DNA from 2 places in the Leeuwenhoekiella sp. NPDC079379 genome. Region 1 is predicted to be linked to the other one. Evidence: riboswitches for the same ligand, from Rfam matches in the RefSeq annotation. Region 1 holds a riboswitch; the other holds the start of a gene.
What was found. A riboswitch is a leader RNA that binds a small molecule or an ion and turns the genes downstream of it on or off. The one in region 1 is predicted to bind S-adenosylmethionine.

Region 1 (10,347 bases):
TATTGCGTGGTATAAAAATACAGAGTGCATTGCTTCACGTACCGTGTCATTGCCTCTAAAACTAAACGATACATTACTCACTCCACCACTCACGCTGGCGAATGGAAGATTTGCCTTTACCCATCGCGTCGCTTCTATAAAATCTATGGCATTGAGTTTATGCTCATCCATACCGGTGGCAACCGGGAAAATATTTAAATCAAAAATGATATCTTCTGGCGGAAACTTAACCTGATCTACCAGAATGTCATAGCTACGTTTTGTAATTTCTAATCTGCGCTCATAATTATCTGCCTGGCCTACTTCGTCAAATGCCATTACCACAACTGCAGCACCATAACGTTTTATTTTTTTTGCGTGTGCTATAAACTCTGCTTCCCCTTCTTTTAAACTTATGGAGTTTACAACACATTTACCCTGTACCACTTGTAAACCCGCTTCAATAATATCCCATTTTGAGCTGTCTATCATTATAGGTACGCGTGAGATATCTGGCTCTGCAGCAATTAGATTTAAAAAAGTTACCATTGCTTTTTTTCCATCTATTAGACCATCGTCCATATTGATGTCTATAATCTGGGCACCATTATCTACCTGGTCTCTTGCAATTGTAAGGGCTTCATCAAATTTTTCTTCATTAATAAGCCTTAAAAACCTGCGGGACCCCGCTACATTTGTGCGTTCTCCTACATTTACAAAATTACTTTCGGGCGTAATTATTAAAGGTTCGAGTCCACTTAATTTTAAGGGCCTAAATGCTATTTTAGTCGTATCAGCTGCTTCTAATCCGTTATTCATAAATACTATATTATAAAGCTGATTGTGCCTTTTTAAAAGCCGGTAATGGTCTTGGCTTATACTTTTTTACAAGTTCTGCAATTGCGCGTATGTGCTCTGGTGTTGTACCACAACAACCCCCTACTATATTAATAAGTTGTTTGTCTAAATAGGATTTAATTTGAGAAGCCATTTCCTGCGCTGTCTCATCATATTCACCAAATGCGTTAGGCAATCCTGCATTAGGATATGCAGACACGGCAAAATCAGATTTGCTAGAGATAACCTCTAAATAAGGTGTTAATTGCTCTGCTCCTAAAGCACAATTAAACCCCACCGATAGTAATGGCATATGCCCTATTGAAATTAGAAAAGCTTCTGCGGTCTGTCCAGAAAGTGTACGACCTGATGCATCTGTTATCGTACCACTTACCATAACCGGAATATCTATACTGCGCTCTTCTTTTAGTTCTTCAATAGCAAATAAGGCTGCTTTAGCGTTAAGTGTATCAAATATGGTTTCTACTAGAAGTATATCTACACCCCCATCTATAAGCGCCTCGGCTTGCTGTCTATATGCTATACGCAACTCATTAAATGAAATTGCTCTAAAACCGGGATCATTTACATCTGGCGACATACTCGCAGTCTTATTAGTAGGTCCCATAGCTCCTGCAACAAAGCGGGGTTTGTGTGGTTCTTTTGCAGTAAATTCTTCTGCAACCTTTTTAGCAATTTTAGCAGACTCGTAGTTTAAATCATATACAAGCGCCTCCATACCGTAATCTGCCATGGCAATGGTAGTACCGCTAAAAGTATTTGTTTCTACAATATCTGCTCCTGCTTCAAAATATTGAGCATGTACATCTGCAATTGCCTGTGGCTGGGTAAGACTCAATAGATCATTATTTCCCTGTACGGGGCTTGGCCAATCTTTAAAACGCTCTCCACGAAAATCTTCTTCAGTGAATTTATAGCGCTGAAGCATTGTTCCCATAGCGCCATCAAGAACTAAGATGCGTTCTTGTAAAACTTTATATAAACTATTCTGACTCATAAATCTCTTAAACTACATTTACAAACATTATATAACGCTTTCTAATTTAGAAAGGTCTAACAATTATAGTATCAAGAAAATAAAAAAGGAAAGCCAGAATGACTTGTTTTTTTGTTATCTATCCCTTACTAAATAAGAGTAGAACGTAGCACCTTCTCCAGAGGAGGGTTGCTAAGGCTTCAATGGGTCTAATCCCTCTGCCTTTCTTGATAACTTAATAAATAATGAACTTGGTTACAAAGATTGTAAAACAACTTGAGAATACACAAATTTTGAAGGAATAATATTAATTAATTATCAAAATGAAACAACTTTTAAACACGCTTAAATGAATCAATTATCCGCTTAAAAGTCTTAAAAAAGACACTCAAAAAGTCAAAACTCTGATTTACAATGTTGTATAAATTAATTTTTAAACTAAGTTTGTATACCCAAACTTGTTACCTTAACAAAACCAAATTTAAACCTATGATTAGCAACACTACACAATCACATCCTCGTTTTAAAGTTGTTTCTTATGAAGAAGCTTCTGATGAAGTTAAAGTCATCTATGATGACACTAAGAAAACACTTCAAATTCCTTTCGTACTAAACTGGTTTAAATGCCAGGGATCAAACCCTATTCTTTTAAAGGGTAATTGGGCTAAATTAAAATCTACGCTTATGCAGGGTGATATTCCTAATGTTTTAAAACAGCTCATTATATACAACGTTTCAAAAGAGCGTAACTGTGAATACTGTGCACAAGCTCACGGAATTTTTGCCGATAGTATGAGTGCTATGATAAGTGAGAATGAAAACTTTAGAGTTACAAATGACCTTGAAAGTCCTTTGATTCCTGAGAGTTACCGTACTGCTATTAAAATAGTAACTAAAGCAGCACTCAACCACGATATGATTATAGATTCTGATTTTCAAAAACTTCGCGAGGCAGGCTTTGATGACGCAGAAATACAGGAACTTATGGCTCAGGCAGATCTAGTAAATATGCTAAATACCTTAGCTGATGTAGCGGGAATCAAAATTGATAATGAGCTTATGGAAGCTCAAGCATAAAATTAAATAATTGAATCTAGCCGCCGCAAAGTACCGTATTACCTATGAGGCATTTTCTAAATTTTCTGGTGGTTTAAGTAAGGTTGAAAACCTTGAAAGCCTAAGCAATGTTGTTAGTAAACATTTAAAGTATCTTTTCAATTTTAAGATTTTTAGAATTCTTTTAATTGACAAGAGCAATGTTAACGGCTACACCTTTGCTAAGGGTCAAACCTGGACCTCAAAAAATAATGAAGACGTTTTAAACTATGAAAAAAAATTACTTAAGGATCAAATTCCATTTTCAAAAACTCTTAAGCAAGCTGAATTACCAAAATATCTAGATCATATTACACTTAATAATGGACAACTCTGGGGCTGGTACTTACCTTACTCAGACTATGAAGTTTGTGTGTCATTAGTCTCTGATGATAATGCTCAATTTAGCTATAGTGATGTAGAAATCTTGCATCTTTTAGTAGATACACTTACTTCAAAATATAGACAGATTTGTCTAAATCAAGAAATTAACCTTAAAAACCAACGATTAGAAGATGCAGTAGCACAGATTGCACTTAAGAATCAAGAAATAGAAAAAATTAATAGTAACCAGCAAAGTATAATAGATTCTCGTACCCGAGAGCTTCGTATTAAAAATAAAAAAATTCTTGAGCTTTTAAGATTGAATGCCCACGAGCTCAGAGAGCCTTTATGTCGCATTTTGGGCTTGCTAGAAATATCTGACTATTATACAGATACCGAATTACGCAATGAAATTTTACCTAAACTAGCAGAATCTTCTCATGAACTAGATTCTATTTTCAAAAGTGTCGTAATTAAGAGTGAGGAAGAAATAAAAAAATATTCCTATAATTATAATGATCAACTATGAGTAACCGCTTAAAAATAATGCTCGTAGATGATCAAAAAATGGCTAATTTCATTAATAAAAAACTAATTGCAGTTACAGAACTGGCAACAGAAGTTATTGATTACACATTACCCGAAATAGCTTTAGCTGAAGTAGAATTTCAAAAGCCAGATGTCATTTTTCTTGATCTTAATATGCCCGTCGTTAATGGCTGGAAATTTCTTGATAGTTTAACCGAAGCAAAAAATCTTACCAAGGTTGTAATTCTAACCTCGAGCACAAGTGAAATAGACAGAGAGAAGGCTCAGAACTATACTCAGGTAATTGACTTTCTAATAAAGCCATTGACCAAAGATATAATGCTGAGCCTTAAATCTAAATTGTATTTAACTTCTTAGTCAATAGCCTGTACAACAGCTTTCTCTGCTTCTTTACGCGTGCCATCAAAACCATCTATACCACTTACAGTAGTATATTTCATAACATAGCGCTTACCTGGATTTATGATTTGATAAGCAGCCTGACACATCATGGTAGCCTCGTGAAAACCACAAAGTATCAACTTTAATTTGCCAGGGTATGTATTAACATCACCTATAGCAAAAACACCAGGTATATTAGTCTGGTAGTCTAATGCATTATTTACTTTAATCGCATTTTTCTCTATCTCTAACCCCCAATCCCCTATAGGTCCTAATTTTGGAGAAAGACCGAATAATGGTATAAAAGCATCTGCCTCAAGAGTTACTTCACCTTCTGGAGTTTCTACAACTACACGGTCAAGTTTATCAACACCTGCAAGACCTACAACTTCACCCGGAGTGATTAGATTAATTTTACCTATTAATTTTAATTCTCTTACTTTCTCAACAGAATCTAAGGCTCCCCTAAACTCATTACGACGGTGTATAAGAGTTACTTCTTTAGCGATATCTGCCAAATAAATACTCCAGTCTAATGCAGAATCGCCACCACCGGCGATAACTACTTTTTTATCACGATATACTTCAGGGTCTTTTATCATATAAGCAACTCCCTTATCTTCAAACTCGTGAATATTAGGTATAAGCGGCTTACGCGGTTCAAAACTACCCAAACCACCTGCAATTGCAACCACCTTAGTATGGTGTTGTGTGCCCTTGTTTGTAGTCACAATAAAGCTACCGTCTTCTTGCTTATCTATAGTTTCTGCACGCTCACCTAATGTGAACCCGGGTTGAAACTGTTTTCCCTGCTCGATTAAATTATCAATTAATTTACCTGCCATCACTTCAGGAAAACCTGGAATGTCATAAATAGGTTTTTTAGGATAAATTTCTGACAATTGCCCGCCAGGTTGCGCAAGTGCATCAATTATATGGCACTTAAGCTTTAATAAACCGGCTTCAAAAACGGTAAATAATCCTGTAGGTCCTGCTCCAATTATAAGTATATCTGTCTTTATCATCTTCTTAATTCTTTGAGCTCTTAAAGCTCATCATTCAACTTTATCTTTAATTTTTGGATATCAATCCTTTTGTAAATTCATTAAGCGTTTCTACCTTTTCTTCAAAATCGCCTTTAATGGTTTTTCTATATTCGTTGATATTTTTAACCATATCGTCAATATTCTCAGGTATAACATCCTCAAAAAACTGTCTAAGACGTTTTGCTGTGGTAGGTGACTTTCCGTTAGTCGAGATTGCAATTTTTACATTACCTTTTGTTACAATACCACCCATATAAAAGTCACAAAGCTCTGGTACATCTGCAATATTACAGAGTAGAAAACGCTTTCTTGCAGCTCTATAAATTCGTTTATTTACAGCTGGGCTGTCTGTTGTAGCAATAACAACGTGACGCTTTTTAAGCATAGAACGCGTAAATCTCTTTTTAGTGATTTTTACATTAAACGTACTTGCTAAAGCTAAGGTTTCAGGTCTGAAAAAAGGAGAGACCATCTCAACTACAGCATCTGGACTTGATTTTGTGAGAAACGTTAATTTTTCTAATGCTACATTGCCTCCACCTACAATGAGTATTTGCAAGTTACGTACTTTTAGAAAAACCGGGTAAAGGTTATTATTCTCTTGAGGATCAATTATCATACGCTGTATATTCTAACTGCAAATTTAGCAATTGTGCACGATGTCTTACCACTTCGCCTATCACAATAATTGATGGGTTAGTAAGTTTTAACTCTTGCACTACAGATTCTATGGTGTCAATAGTGCCCACACCTATACGTTCTTCTGCAGTTGTCCCATTTTGAATAATCGCAACAGGAGTTTCATTTTTTCCGCTTTTGCGAAATAAATTTGTAATCTCTCCTAGCTTACTCATTCCCATAAGGATTACAACTGTAGCAGAGGATTGTGCTGCAAGTTTTACATCTTCAGAAAGTTTATGATCTTTAGTTGTACCTGTAATAACCCAAAAACTTTCAGAACTTCCTCGTTTAGTTAAAGGTATATTTTGATATGCCGGTACCGCAAGAGACGAAGATATACCCGGTACCATTGCTACCTCAATTCCGGCAGCTGCAGCGATTTCCATCTCTTCTGCACCTCGTCCAAAAATAAAGGGATCGCCACCCTTTAAGCGTACCACGTGGCCGTGACTTCTTGCCCGTGAAATAATTAAATCATTAATCTGATCCTGCTGGTATGCGTAACATCCTTTGCGTTTCCCAACAAATATAAGTTCGGCATTTTGGGCATATTCAAGAAGTGATGGGTTTACAAGCGCATCGTATAGAACAACATCTGCGCTTTGCAAGGCTTTCACCCCTTTCAACGTAAATAATGCAACATCTCCAGGCCCGGCTCCTACTACGGTAAGTTTTGGATTGTTAATTGGCATGAGCTAGTTGATTTTTTCGGTAAACATCTGCTCTGCTAAAGAATGCATTTGCATCAGAAAGATACGATTCAGCAAAGTCTTTAGTTGGCTCGTTATTCTGTATTTGATAAACTAATTCTGCAAAGGTTTTATCTATGGAAAGTGTAGCGTCTTCCTTAAATGTCTCATCAAACTCAGCAATTATATTTGCCTGTGTATTTGTCTTTACATTTTCTGAAAGTAAAATCGCTTTAGCTCCATTAACCAGACTTGCATACGTATGATATACGCTATCTGCCCAGCGTTTTTCTTCAAAAGATTCTATCGCACTTCCCAGCTTATCTTTAGCTTCTAAAAGTAGTGTTTGTACTAGATCAATTACTACACCAGCACACTCACCTACTCCAACTTCCTGAATATATTTTTCATCATTACCCCAGTCTATAAAGTCTGATGCAACCAGGTTGTCTGTATCTGAAAACGGTTTTAAGAAATCATAAAAATAACGCTGCCCTTTCTCATCATAATAACTTAGAAAATCTAAATCACCAGCATTCTCCTTATAATCATCAAGAATTGCACGTAGCGCCTGAGGTCCTCGTTTACTAGGAATTTTTATGACTTTATCTGCAAAACGACCCTGACCATCACCAAGTACACCACCACCTAATAAAACCTGAAGTGCCGGAGCCACCAATTTATCTGGAGTACGCACAGACATCCCCTGAAAACCAATGTGCGCCATATTATGTTGCCCACAGGCATTCATACAACCACTAATCTTAATCGTGATTTCTTTATTGTTTAAATATTCAGGATATTCTGCAATAAGAACATCTTCTAATTTATCTGCAATACCGGTACTACTTGCAATCCCTAAATTACAAGTGTCTGTACCGGGACATGCAGTAATGTCTGCCGTAGTTTCATATCCCGGACGAGCAAAACCAAGATTGGCTAGTTGTGAGTAGAAAAAAGGAATTGCCCCTTCCGGTATATTTCTTAATAAGATATTTTGACGCAGGGTGAATCGCAACTCATCGCCTGCATATTTTTTAATTAATCCTGCTAAAGCACGTGCCTTTTCAGTAGAAAAATCACCTAATTTAACTTTGATCCCTATAGCTACTAATCCGTTTTGTTTTTGCTTAAACACATTGGTAGCTTTCCAGGCTTCATAAGCTTTAAGGTCTTCAATTGTTACCTGTGGTGCTTCCGTTAAAGGAGCTGTAATTTCTTTTTCAAATTCTGCAGTATCAATCTCAAAAGTTTTATAAGCAAGTGCTTTCTGCTCTTCTTCCACTAAGGCCATAAAACCATCTACTCCCAGATCTTTTATAAGGAATTTCATACGTGCCTTAAGACGACGTGCACGCTCACCGTGACGGTCAAAAACACGTAACACACCTTCAATTAAAGGGATTAGTTGGTTCACCGGTAAAAACTCATGTAAGGTATCTGCGTGACGCGGTTGTGATCCTAAACCACCACCCAACATCACTTTAAAACCACGTGCACCATCTTTAATCTTGGGTATAAAACCTAAATCATGAATAAATGCCAAAGCAGAATCATCGTCTGTAGAAGAAAACGACATTTTAAATTTTCTGCCCATTTCCTGAGAAATAGGATTCCGCAGAAAATACTGAAAAGTCGCGTGAGCATAAGGTGTTGTATCAAATGCTTCATCTGGGTTTATCCCTGCATCAGGACTTGCAGTTACATTACGTACGGTATTACCACAAGCTTCACGAAGCGTAACATCACTTTTCTCAAGTTCTGCCCACAATTCTGGAGTACGATCTAAACTCACATAGTGAATCTGAATATCCTGGCGTGTGGTTATATGTAGTTTTCCTCTAGAATACTCATCAGAAACATCAGAAATACGCAAAAGCTGATCACTAGTAACTTTACCATAGGGTAATTTTATACGAATCATCTGCACTCCTTCCTGACGCTGACCGTAAACACCTCTTGCAAGTCTAAGACTTCTAAAACGCTCTTCATCTATCTTTCCATCTTTAAAAAGCTTGATTTTACGCTCAAGTTCTATGATGTCTTTTTCTACAACCGGGTTTTCTATTTCTGTTCTGAAGCTTTGCATAGCTTTTGTATTATATTTTTATAATTCATTTTAATCCTATGGGTGAAATAGGATTTTAGCAAAAAAGGATGCTTAAAATTATCATCCTTAAATCTGCGATTGTTAACCTATAAAACCAACTCCAGCAGTTGTGTTGCTCTGTGTATCAATTAAGATAAAAGAACCCCCTGCTTTATTATCGGCGTAATTGTCAAAAAATAAATTCTTACTCAATTTAAAGTTAACCTTACCTATCTCGTTTAGCGTGAGTTGATTTTTAGAAGTATCTTCTCCAGAATAATCAGTAGCAATAATACTTTCTATACTATCTATCTTGGCTAGAATTCGGTTCGAGTTATGCTGTATCTCATATTTTGCACCGGGAACTAATGCTTTCCCATCCATCCAACAAACTGCTGCTTTTAATGTCTTAGAAGATTGTGGCACCTCATCAGACTTCACTAAAACATCACCTCGGGTCACATTAATATCATCTTCTAACGTAATAGAAACCGAACTTCCTGCAATAGCCTCATCATACTGCTCATTAAAAAATTCTATAGTTTTAATTTTAGAAGATGTTAATGAAGGTAAAACCGTTACAGCATCTCCTACTTTGAGACTGCTTCCATAAATTTTACCGGCATAACCGCGGTAATCGTGAAATTCATCTTTCTTAGGTCGTATTACCGTTTGTACAGGAAAACGAGCAGCTGTTAATTCGTCTTGCTCTGGCTGTAGTTCTTCAAGATAATCTAGAACACTCACCCCATCATACCAGGACATAACATTTGTTTTCTTTGCAACATTATCCCCTTTTAACGCACTTATAGGAATAAAAGTTATCTGCTGATCGTCATAACTGCTTTGAGCATTAAGCTTCTCAAAATCTGCTTTAATATTCTCAAAAACCTGCTGATCATAATCAACTAGATCCATTTTATTTACAGCAACAATCACATGTTTTACACGCAGCAAATTATTGATAAAAAAATGGCGGTACGTTTGTTCGATCACGCCTTTACGAGCATCTATTAATATGATTGAAGCCTGCGCCTGTGAAGCACCGGTAACCATATTACGCGTATATTCTACGTGACCCGGTGTGTCTGCAATGATGTAACTTTTCTTTTTTGTAGAAAAATAAATGTGAGCCACGTCAATGGTAATTCCTTGTTCACGTTCTGCTACTAAACCATCTGTAGCTAACGAAAAATCAAGATAATCGTATCCTTTTTTCTTACTGTTGCGCTCAATGGCCTCAAGTTTATCGTCTGTTAGCGACTTTGTATCGTAAAGCAAGCGCCCTATCAAGGTACTTTTACCATCATCTACACTACCTGCTGTTGCTATTTTTAGAACTTCCATTTTTATATTTCCCGTCCCTCTTTATGAGAAAGAGTTTTGTGGGTATTTTTAATTCGTATTCGTTTTCTTTAAGCTTATTGAATATTCTCTTGTCTAATAAGACTAAAAATACCCTTGTTGCTTGCGCTTTTCCATTGCTGCTTCAGAGCGCTTATCATCTATACGTGCTCCTCGTTCTGAAATAGTAGAAACTTTAATTTCACTTACAATGCGTTCTATTGTGTCTGCTTCAGATTCTACAGCTGCCGTACACGTCATATCGCCTACCGTTCTAAAACGTACAATACGCTCTAAAACTTCTTCATCTTCCTCACGATATACATATTTTGACGC
Region 2 (10,347 bases), on a different contig from region 1:
AAAGAATATCGGTAAGCTCTATGACAATTAAAGCTAGAAAAAGGGGAGTAGCGGCACGCTTACCGTGCTCAACCAGAAAAAAGGCGTGACCTTCTATAGTTGTGGTTACCGGGAATAATTTTTTTACAGATTTATAAACCGTAGAATCCTGCGGATCGTAATCGTCATCAGATTTAAGCATTTTGAAAGCGGTAAATAATAGGAATGCTCCAAAAACGTAAATTATCCATTCAAACTTGTTGATAAGCGCAACACCAAAAACAATCATTAATGCTCTAAAAACAATTGCTCCTAAAATACCCCAGAACAAAACCCGGTGTTGAAATTTAGGAGGTATTGCAAAAGAAGAAAAAATCACAGCGATCACAAATACGTTATCTATACTTAATGACAACTCTATAAGATAACCAGTGATATATTTGAGTACTGCTGTATTTGCAGTAATATTAGTTGGATTTTCAATAAGTTCTGCACTAAAAAGCCAGTAAATAATCCCACTAAATGCCATTGCGATACTAAACCAAACTGCAGTCCAGATACCGGCTTCTTTACTTTTAATAATGTGATCTTCCTTATTAAAAACACCTAGATCTAGTGCCAGACAAATAAGAATAAAGACGATAAATAGACCCCAGATAAGCATAGTTGTTGTGTAATATTAGATGAAACTAACAGACTAAATTGAACACGCTTATTCCATTAATTTATTTGTGTTAATTTGTTCAGGCGCAAATATACTATAGATTACAAGCCTTGAAAATCTAAAGATTCTAAATTGCTGTTAAATAATTGTGGTCTTATATCTTTCTCTATAAATTCTGTTTAATAAGATACAATGCTCAGGATTAACTAATTATTTTACACTAAAATATAAAATAATCTTATTGCTTAAAACTATCAGAACTAAATTGTTAGTAACAGACTAAATTAGATAATACCCAACTACACAAAATATCAAAATTGCTATGGAATCAAATTCTAACGAAGCTTTTATGCGTAAAGCCATCGCCTGGGCTCAAAAAGGGAAGGAAACCAATGGAGGAGGAGCATTTGGAGCTGTAATTGTAAAAGATGGAGCAATTATCGCAGAAGGCCACAATCAGGTAGGAAAAAATACAGATTGTACCCAGCATGCAGAATTGGGTATGATTCAGGAAGCTTGCAAAAAATTATCCAACAAAAGTCTTGAGGGTTGTATCTTGTATACCAGCTGTGAACCCTGTTTGATGTGTCTGGGAGCAACCAGATGGGCAGAACTGCAAATGGTTTATTATGGTGCATCTGCTGCAGATGCTAAGGATGCGGGTTATATTTATAGCGATCTCTTTTACAATTCACATACTGGTAAAAGACACGTAGAATTCAATTTAAAACAACTATTACGGGAAGAAGCTGTTGCAGTCTGGAAAAACTAGAGTATGAGCGAGGAAGAAGAAGAAAAGCAAAAAAATATAGATAAGGAACTGGAAAAGTCTGAAGTTTCTGAAGAATCACAGGCAAAGAGTCACGGTGAGATATTAAAAGAACAAATTTGCGAGGGTAAAAAAATATACAGTCTAAGTACCAGCAGTATTATTATGAGCTCACTAACTGCCGGTCTTGAGATAGGTTTTAGCTATATGATGCTCTGTAGTGTATTTTATTTTTTTTCAGATAGTTTAGCAGAAGAAAGTCTGTTTAAAATAATTGCTCTGGTATATCCATTAGGATTTATTCTGGTGGTTTTAGGTCAATCAATATTGTTTACAGAACAAACTTCGTTACTCACGTTGCCCGTACTCAATAGGCAACATAGCATAGTAAGTCTATTGCGTTTGTGGGGTTTGGTAATTTTTGGAAACTTACTAGGCGGTACTTTAATCGGATTGGTTTTAGTTTGGATAGGTCCCAAATTGGGGATTTTTGATGTTGAGACGGTAATTACTATTGGTAAACACGTGGCCGGTTTTGGTCTTCCTACCATTTTAGTAAGTGCAATTTTAGCAGGGTGGATGATGGGCTTACTATCCTGGTTAGTAACCTCTTCAAAAGATACGGTAAGCCGTATTATTATAATATTTTTAATCACAGCAACTATGGCATTTACCGGTTTGCATCATAGTATTATAGGTAATGTTGAAGTTTTTGCAGCCTATATTAGTGGTACCGAAATCACATTGGGGCAGTATATAAGCGTGCAGAGTACAGCACTTATAGGTAACGCAATAGGCGGCGCCTTTTTTGTGGCATTATTAAAATACCGCGCTTTTGTCAATAATGTAAGCTAAAATGTTAGGCAGGAAATTTGATACACTAATAGAAAAAATTATGAAAACAATTTACCTCATAGTACTTAGTCTTTTTTTAGTGAATTGCGGAAGCTCAAAAGATATTGATGCTACTACAAACGCAGATTTAAATGCGTGGCTTGAAGCAAAAGAATATCAGATTGAAGCGACCTATGCAATGCCTATGAATACTGCAGCTGTAAAAGCTGTTTTAAACAGTAATATATTAGGACCCGGTAACAATTCTGCTCAGGTAAGTTTAATAGGTAATCCCAATTTTGTAAAGATTGATGGCGATAGCATTCACGCAAGACTACCTTATTTTGGTGAACGCCGTATGGGTGGCGCTTATAATACCCGAGATGCGGGAATAACGGTAAACGGATTGATACGTGATTATGAAAAGGAAATTAAGAAAGGAATGTATGTAATCACATTTTCGGCACGTGATACTGAAGGAACCGAAAGCTATGATTTTATACTCAATCCAAGATCTAATCTGGTTGCAGATCTTTCTGTACAAAGTACACAACGCACAACAATACATTATCGCGGAACTGTAGATCAATTAAAACCTGAGGGATCTAAGAAGTAAGGTTAATAGAATATTAGGTCTAAAATATAATTTCCTTGAAAAAGTAATGTGAAGCAACTCTTGCTTGAAAAAGAAGCTTCAATAAATTCTATTTTACATAATGTAAATTATAGAACAAATATATTGATTAGTGAAATAGTGCTAAGAACTCATTTTTCTTAGTTTTTCCTTTTAGCTGTATTTAATAGATTGTTTTAAACTAACTGTTATTACGAATGCAATCGTGAAAGAATTCAATAATCTTAATACTATCTTTAAAGCATTAGAAAAATTAAAACAACCTTGATATCATTTTGAGTACAGTCGAGAAATCACAAATACGATTCATATTGATTACTAACTCATTATATAGAAAAAACTATAATTTTCAAAATTCGCGTATTCTGTACGAAGTCCAAGAAATTTTCAAATACGCGATTTTCAGAGCTTTGGATTTATACGTTCAAGATTCTAAATTTTGTAAGTTGGTAATTAATTTTCTTTCAGCTTTTCGGCAACAGCATCATAATATTGCCTGCTTACAACTTCTGTCCATTCGGTGGGAGTTTCACCACTGTAAAGCGCTAAGTAAGTCACATCGTTATTTTTTGAAGACGAGTGCCAATGTTCTGTATCCTTTAGACATTTAATAATATCACCAGTTTTCATTATATAAGGTTCTTTGCCCTTTTCCTGATAATACCCGATTCCCTCTACAACGATTAATACCTGTGTAGTACTGTGTTTATGCCAGTCTAACGTAGAATTTGCCTTAAATGTAGCTTTAACAAGATTATATGGTAAATTTTCATCTTCTTGCAAGATTCTAGATAACCAAGCTTCTCCCAGATAATGCGTATTGGGAGCTTTAATACCTTCATCTAAGTAGGAAGATACAGTATAGTCAGCATGTTGTGCAGATGCACCTAAAGAAACTATAGAAATAAGGAGAACTAGTATTTTTTTCATTTTAAAAATTTATTGTTTAAGCCTTTATAAATTAACCAATAAGTATGATGGTATTATATATCTAAGTAACTGTTTTTAGGAACTAGTCTAAAAATTATTTTAACTATTAATTACACGTTTAGCTAAAGCCTAATACTCCGTCTTATCCAATTTTTTTGTCCATTCCTGAAAAGGTTTAATGGCGACTTCGGGAGACAATTGCTCAAAAGGGATGCTGCGCTTCTCGTATGGTAAAGGGATTTCCTTATAAATAAACGCATCATCAAAGCCTATGTTAGCTGCGTCTTGTTGACTGCTTCCGTAATACACTTTTTCAGGTCTCGCCCAGTAGATTGCTCCCAGGCACATTGGGCAAGGTTCGCAGGAAGTATAAATCGTACAGCCATCGAGTTGAAACGAATTTAAATTTTTACACGCGTCACGTATGGCCGTAACTTCGGCGTGTGCGGTAGGATCATTTGTAGAAGTAACTTTATTATTTCCTTTTCCTATAATTTTTCCGTCTTTGACAATCACACAGCCAAAGGGTCCTCCTTCATTATTTTGCATTCCTTTTAAAGCCGCATTTACAGCTTCTAACATAAATTCTTCGTTGCTCATTATCTTTTCGTATTTGCTGTAAATATAGGAGTTTATGATGCTTTTAAGAATATTTAATTGCTGATGAAATCAAGTAGTACTCTAATATTTTCCGCAAAAAAAAACATATCTAAAAAAGATACCACTTCCCTCCCATCGGTTTAGGAATACAAATTCAGAATACGCACGTTATAAAAATATTAACTTTTAAAGTAGGATGAATAATAATTGCTAGAGTACTTTTGCGCCCTTAAATTAATTATCCAGAATCTCATAAGGGAGATAGCAACCTGCAATAACGAGCAAGGTGCTAAGATAGATAAGCCAATTACTTGGAAACCTTGTTAACGCATACGTCTATGTAATTACTGCTATTGCCTTTTTGAGTGTAAAATTATAAAATGGCAGAACTTAAGATTACCCCAAAATTCTCAGCACTCATTCCATTATTTGTCTTTGTAGGTACCTTTCTTGGCGTAGGTATTTATCAAAACGACTTTTATGCACTTCCTGCTCCTATCGCAGTTATAGTAGGGATTGTTGTGGCATTTATACTATTTAGACAATCTATTAACGCTAAAATTAGAACACTTTTAAAAGGCTGTGGTGATGATAAAATCTTGACAATGTGCTTAATTTATCTACTTGCAGGTGCTTTTGCCGCTATTACCAATGCAACCGGCAGTGTAGATGCAATTGTAAATATGGGTTTAGACTTCATTGCTATTGAATACATCTATATGGGTATTTTTATCATTGCAGGTTTCTTATCTGTCTCTACGGGAACTTCGGTAGGCGCTATTGTAGCCCTGGCTCCTATTGTTGTAGGTTTTGCTGCAAACAGCAGCGCAGACCTGGCGATACTTTGTGGTGCACTTTTAGGCGGTAGTATGTTTGGAGATAACTTATCGGTTATTTCAGATACGACTATTGCGGCGACCCAATCACTCGGAACCAAAATGAGTGATAAATTTAAACAGAATATAAAAATTGCCGTACCTGCAGCTTTAGGTACAATAGCTATCTTAGTTTTTCAAGGTACAGATCTTACAGCTAGTGCAGCAACAGCTGTTAGCTACAACTATGATGTGCTAAAAATCACACCGTATATTCTAGTAATTTTACTTTCTATTCTGGGACTTAATGTATTTGTAACGCTGTTTTTAGGAGTACTTGCAGCAGGTGTTTTAGGAATTAGCTACGGCGATTTCACGCTTTTAGAATCTACCAGAATTGCCTATGAGGGCTTTACGAATATGACCGAAATTTTCTTACTCTCTTTACTTACCGGTGGCCTTGCAGCTCTGGTAGCTCGTAATGGCGGAATTGAATTTATTCTGGTAAGCATTAAAAAGCTTATAAAAAATAGAAAAACTGCAGAACTTGGTATTGCTACATTGGTAAGCACCATCAATATGGCTATTGCAAACAATACGGTCTCTATCATTATCGCCGGTCCTATTGCAAAAACTATTAATGATGAGTACAAATTAGACAATAAAAAAACAGCTTCAATTTTAGATATTTTTGCCTGTATTGTTCAGGGATTATTGCCTTATGGCGCGCAGGTTCTTATGATTTTAAGCTTTTCTAACGGAAAGATTGATTATTTAGATTTAATGGGAAATACCTGGTATTTACTTCTATTGCTGGTGTACACAGTGCTCTTTATTACGTTGAACCCAATGCGCAAGCCAAATCTAAAGTAGTTTGATATGGAATCTACTATATGTATTTAATGCAAATCTATTTATAGATTCAAATTTATGAGTCGAAATGCAGAACACGTTTTCTCACAAATTTAAGTGCTACCGAAAAGCTTAGTAATACATTCTAAAATCTAATAGTTTACAGGCTGCGTAGTGTTTTTGATGTAATTGTTCTACCACTTCAAAAATATCATCATCTTCATTAAACAGATTAAAAAAGACTTTATCAAGGTTTGAACTGCTCAACCCGGCATCTGCATTGCCATAGCCAGAAACCGCTTTTGCATTTGTGATATCAAGAAAATATTGAGCTTCTTCTTCATCAAGGTCCAGTATTTTAGCACTTGAAAAATGAACGATTTTACCTCTTAGCTTTCCTTCAAAAAGTTCTGCTATTTCTTGAAAACTATAATAATAGTCGTTCAAGCAAATACTATTGGCTTCTCCGGTCATCACCAGATAGATGATCTCGTATTCCTTAAAATAATGGTCATCTAAAACCAGAGTATTTAGGCTCGCTTCAAGACCTTCTATGGTATCACAAGTTTGATATATACTTGCTATACCGTACTGAATCACTAACTCTTCGAGATTTTTTTGAGCTTCAGTAATTTGATTTAGTTCTACATCAGCAACCCCTTCGAGACAATAAATAAATTTCTCTGGATCTAGATCGTTCTTTTGTGGTAATTGTGTTCTTTTTTCCAGCACTTTAAAATAGTATATAGTAAACTGCAAATTTAAAGACTGTAGTGTGATTTAAAGGGATTACCTAAGGAAATAAAAGCAACTGTAGTTTTTAAAATAGGTAATAGCCTACCTGCTAGCGGAATAAATAACTGCTTTTTAAATTGTGAATATCTATCTGTTTTTATGTCAAATTACCCACGACCTATACCCTATTTTTGAAACTCTAAAAACAATATATTATGAGTGCAACCTGGTACGAATGCAAGGTAAAATATAGAAAATTTGATGAAGCGTCTGGTACGCAAAAGGTTAAAACCGAACCTTTTTTAGTAGATGCAATCTCGTACACTGAAGCAGAAAGCCGAATTACAGAAGAAATGGCTTCGTATTTAATGGAAGGTGAAGAGATTAAAATCACAAACATTAAAGTTGCTAATTATGCAGAGATTCATCCTTTTGAAAATAGCGACCGCTGGTTTAAATCTAAAATATCGTTAATCGCTTTTGATGAAGAAAGCGGTAAAGAACGCAAAACCAATATGTATCTGCTGGTACAGGCAAATGATGTAAAAGAAGCCTTTGAAAATACGGTAACTACGATGCAGGATACCATGGGCGAGTACACAATACCGGCAGTTTCTGAATCTCCTATTATGGATGTTTTTCCGTATTTTTCTGGTGATGAAGATGAGACGGAACGTCTGGAAGAGTTTACCCGTTTAAAAGAATCTACACCTACCTACAACGACGAAAATGAAGAATTAGCAATGGCTGATTCGCTTACTGTAGAAGCTGAATAACATAAATTACAATTCAATTTGAGTAAGGGGAGTAATCTCATTTGAGTTTTAATTTACTCAAATGACCGTTATAAAACTCTTTATAAAGTCCCGATTTTTCGGGACTTTTTTTCTAATTAATTTTTTGTAGACTCTAAAGTGGCGCAAGAATATTGCACTCTAGACAGCTTCATATGAAATTTAATTAGAGACAGACACTCCAACTTATTATAATATCAAACCGATTAAGCGCCCTACACACCTATATTTGCAAACGCAAATGCTTACTAAAATTGAAACATGATTATACCTAAACTTCATTATAAATCACAGGGCAAATCTCCAGAAGAGCAACTGGAAAATATTCAAAAAGCCTGTTCTGCGGGTATAGAATTGGTTCAACTGCATTTTGATAAAGCTACTGAGAAGCAGCTGCTTCAATTGGCTAGACAGGTACGTGAACTTACAGCACATTATCAAACTCGATTAATTGTAACAGATCATCATAAAATCGCCAGAGAGATTAAAGCAGATGGCGTGTATTTAGAAAAAACAGATCTTTCTAGTCTACTTTCAGTACGCAATCATTTATATACCTGGCAAATTATAGGTGCGGGTGCGCATACAATACAGGACTGTGAGGCTTTGATTGAAAAAGATATTGATTACATTAATTTAGCACCATTTAAAACCTATTCACAAGGAGATGCAAAAGCAGAATTAGGTTTAGACGGGTATAGTCTTATTACTGAATCTTTAAACACCACAACACCCATACTAGGTTCAGGCGGTATTGCTACAGAAGATGTAAAAGACTTATTGACTGCCGGAATTTCAGGAATTGTAGATTCTGACACAATCACTCAGGACTTCAACTCGATAAAAATATTTCACCAACTTTTAAAAGCCTCTTCTACTGAAGAGCAGCGTCATTCTTTTAAATAGATGTAGTCAGGAACATTTTAAAAAAACAAAAAGCCCGTCAAAAAATTGACGGGCTTTCTTAAACTTACAAGATATGTCTTAGATAACTCTTACGTTTACTGCGTTTAAACCTTTGTTACCTTCTTTAAGTTCAAATTCAACTTCATCGCCTTCGCGAATTTCGTCGATTAAACCAGAAATGTGTACAAAGTGGTCTTTTTCAACACCTTCTTCTGTAATAAATCCAAATCCTTTGGTTTCGTTGAAAAATTTTACTGTTCCGTTACTCATAATACTATTTAAATTTTAATAATTACTTAATAGTAAGCAATTACGATGCCAAAGGTACAGTAATCTAAAGTTAATCCCTAACAAAACAAGATTTTAAATGAATAAGGCACCAAATAAATGAATATGAAGCATAAATTATTAGTTCTAAAAGGTATTTTTGCGCAATGTGGATGTATTTAGGGCTACTAGCCGCACTTTTCTTAGGATTGCACAATTTATGTAAAAAACACGCTGTACGTGACAATGAGGTTCTTCCTGTTTTATTGGGAACGCTTATTTCTGGGTTTTTGATGTTTCTTCCTTTTTATTTAGGTTCTGTTTATTATCCCGAGTATACAAAAGAACTCGGCTTTTATATTACCGCGATTCCCTGGGAAGTACACGGTTTTATAATTATCAAGTCTATGATTATGGCAACTTCGTGGATTTTAGCTTACCAGGCTTTAAAACATTTGCCCATCACCATTGTTACACCCATACGATCTGCTGGTCCCTTTTTTACATTTATAGGAGCTATATTAATTTATCAGGAGCAGCCTAATTCACTACAATGGATAGGTTTTTTTGTTATTATTCTTTCAGTGGTGTTGTATTCCCGAATAGGCAAACAAGAAGGTATTATTTTTAAAAAGAATAAATGGATTCTAGCCATTATCGCAGCTACATTTTTAGGGGCTTCCAGCGGCCTGTATGATAAGTTCTTAATTCAGAATTTAGCACTAAACCCGCAAACTTTACAGTTCTGGTTTTGCTGGTACACTATTCTAATTTTAATACTCGTATTGGCTATTTTGTGGTTTCCGAAAGCCGAAAAACGAAAGGCGTTTACCTTTAGATGGTCTATAGTAGCAGTGGGTATTCTTTTGCAAACCGCAGATTACTTTTATTTTAAAGCACTACAAGACCCTGAAGCATTGATTATGCTACTTTCTGCTATAAAGCGGAGTCAACTAATCATTGCCGTTGTTATAGGCGGTTTGGTTTTTAAAGAAAAGAATAAACGTAAAAAACTTGTACCCCTAATGGGAATTCTAATAGGCGTTTTTTTGATTTTGTACTCTTAAAATTTAGTAGTTTTCAGAATTATCCTCAAAACTTAAACACCTCGCTACCACGATTATTTAATTACTTCGATATTAATTTGTATCACAAATGATTCTATTCCTAATCACACGTGTAATATAATAGCGGGGTTTTGCTTATTGTATATTTCGGTCTGGGAAGAAGGGTTGCTTCTAGACGTGTATATGGGATAGTGTTTGTTAATTCAGGATCATCAGAATTAGGGTAAAAACGCTCACTAGGCGTTAAAATAATAGGAAATGAATCTGACTTTAAATAATTTTCAATAAAGAAAGCATCCTCTTCAGAAAGATTTGAAAGTGGTTTTCGGGAAGTCGTTGATGAATCAAATAGTAATTTATTGTTTACAAACGGAATAGAAAATTGCTGAGTTCTTGTATATTCTTCTTTAAGATTAATTATCAAAAACTGATTAAACTCCTGATTATTATTAAAAAGATATAGTGGAGAAGGTGACAAGTATTCTGAAGTTTCCAAAAAAT

Region 2: another riboswitch for S-adenosylmethionine. It lies ahead of ACIGAM_RS12915 (Na+/H+ antiporter NhaC family protein); the one in region 1 lies ahead of ACIGAM_RS00775 (homocysteine S-methyltransferase family protein).

Annotation. Positions count from the first base shown of each region.
Region 1 is NZ_JBITTU010000001.1:193,719-204,065, forward strand. It holds gene ACIGAM_RS00770 (vitamin B12 dependent-methionine synthase activation domain-containing protein) at 1-798, opposite strand, end outside; gene ACIGAM_RS00775 (homocysteine S-methyltransferase family protein) at 809-1,834, opposite strand; SAM riboswitch class I at 1,946-2,050, opposite strand; gene ACIGAM_RS00780 (carboxymuconolactone decarboxylase family protein) at 2,303-2,890, shown strand; gene ACIGAM_RS00785 (hypothetical protein) at 2,901-3,761, shown strand; gene ACIGAM_RS00790 (response regulator) at 3,758-4,138, shown strand; gene ACIGAM_RS00795 (NAD(P)/FAD-dependent oxidoreductase) at 4,135-5,187, opposite strand; gene ACIGAM_RS00800 (bifunctional precorrin-2 dehydrogenase/sirohydrochlorin ferrochelatase) at 5,234-5,827, opposite strand; gene cobA (uroporphyrinogen-III C-methyltransferase) at 5,817-6,581, opposite strand; gene ACIGAM_RS00810 (nitrite reductase) at 6,571-8,667, opposite strand; gene ACIGAM_RS00815 (sulfate adenylyltransferase subunit 1) at 8,770-10,014, opposite strand; gene cysD (sulfate adenylyltransferase subunit CysD) at 10,117-10,347, opposite strand, start outside.
Region 2 is NZ_JBITTU010000006.1:238,515-248,861, forward strand. It holds gene ACIGAM_RS12885 (TerC family protein) at 1-643, opposite strand, end outside; gene ACIGAM_RS12890 (nucleoside deaminase) at 966-1,415, shown strand; gene ACIGAM_RS12895 (formate/nitrite transporter family protein) at 1,419-2,267, shown strand; gene ACIGAM_RS12900 (DUF4251 domain-containing protein) at 2,308-2,862, shown strand; gene ACIGAM_RS12905 (cupin domain-containing protein) at 3,334-3,810, opposite strand; gene ACIGAM_RS12910 (nucleoside deaminase) at 3,940-4,410, opposite strand; SAM-I-IV-variant riboswitch at 4,644-4,742, shown strand; gene ACIGAM_RS12915 (Na+/H+ antiporter NhaC family protein) at 4,791-6,098, shown strand; gene ACIGAM_RS12920 (DUF6642 family protein) at 6,210-6,809, opposite strand; gene ACIGAM_RS12925 (DUF4494 domain-containing protein) at 7,028-7,588, shown strand; gene ACIGAM_RS12930 (thiamine phosphate synthase) at 7,868-8,512, shown strand; gene ACIGAM_RS12935 (cold-shock protein) at 8,591-8,782, opposite strand; gene ACIGAM_RS12940 (EamA family transporter) at 8,947-9,846, shown strand; gene ACIGAM_RS12945 (hypothetical protein) at 9,947-10,347, opposite strand, start outside.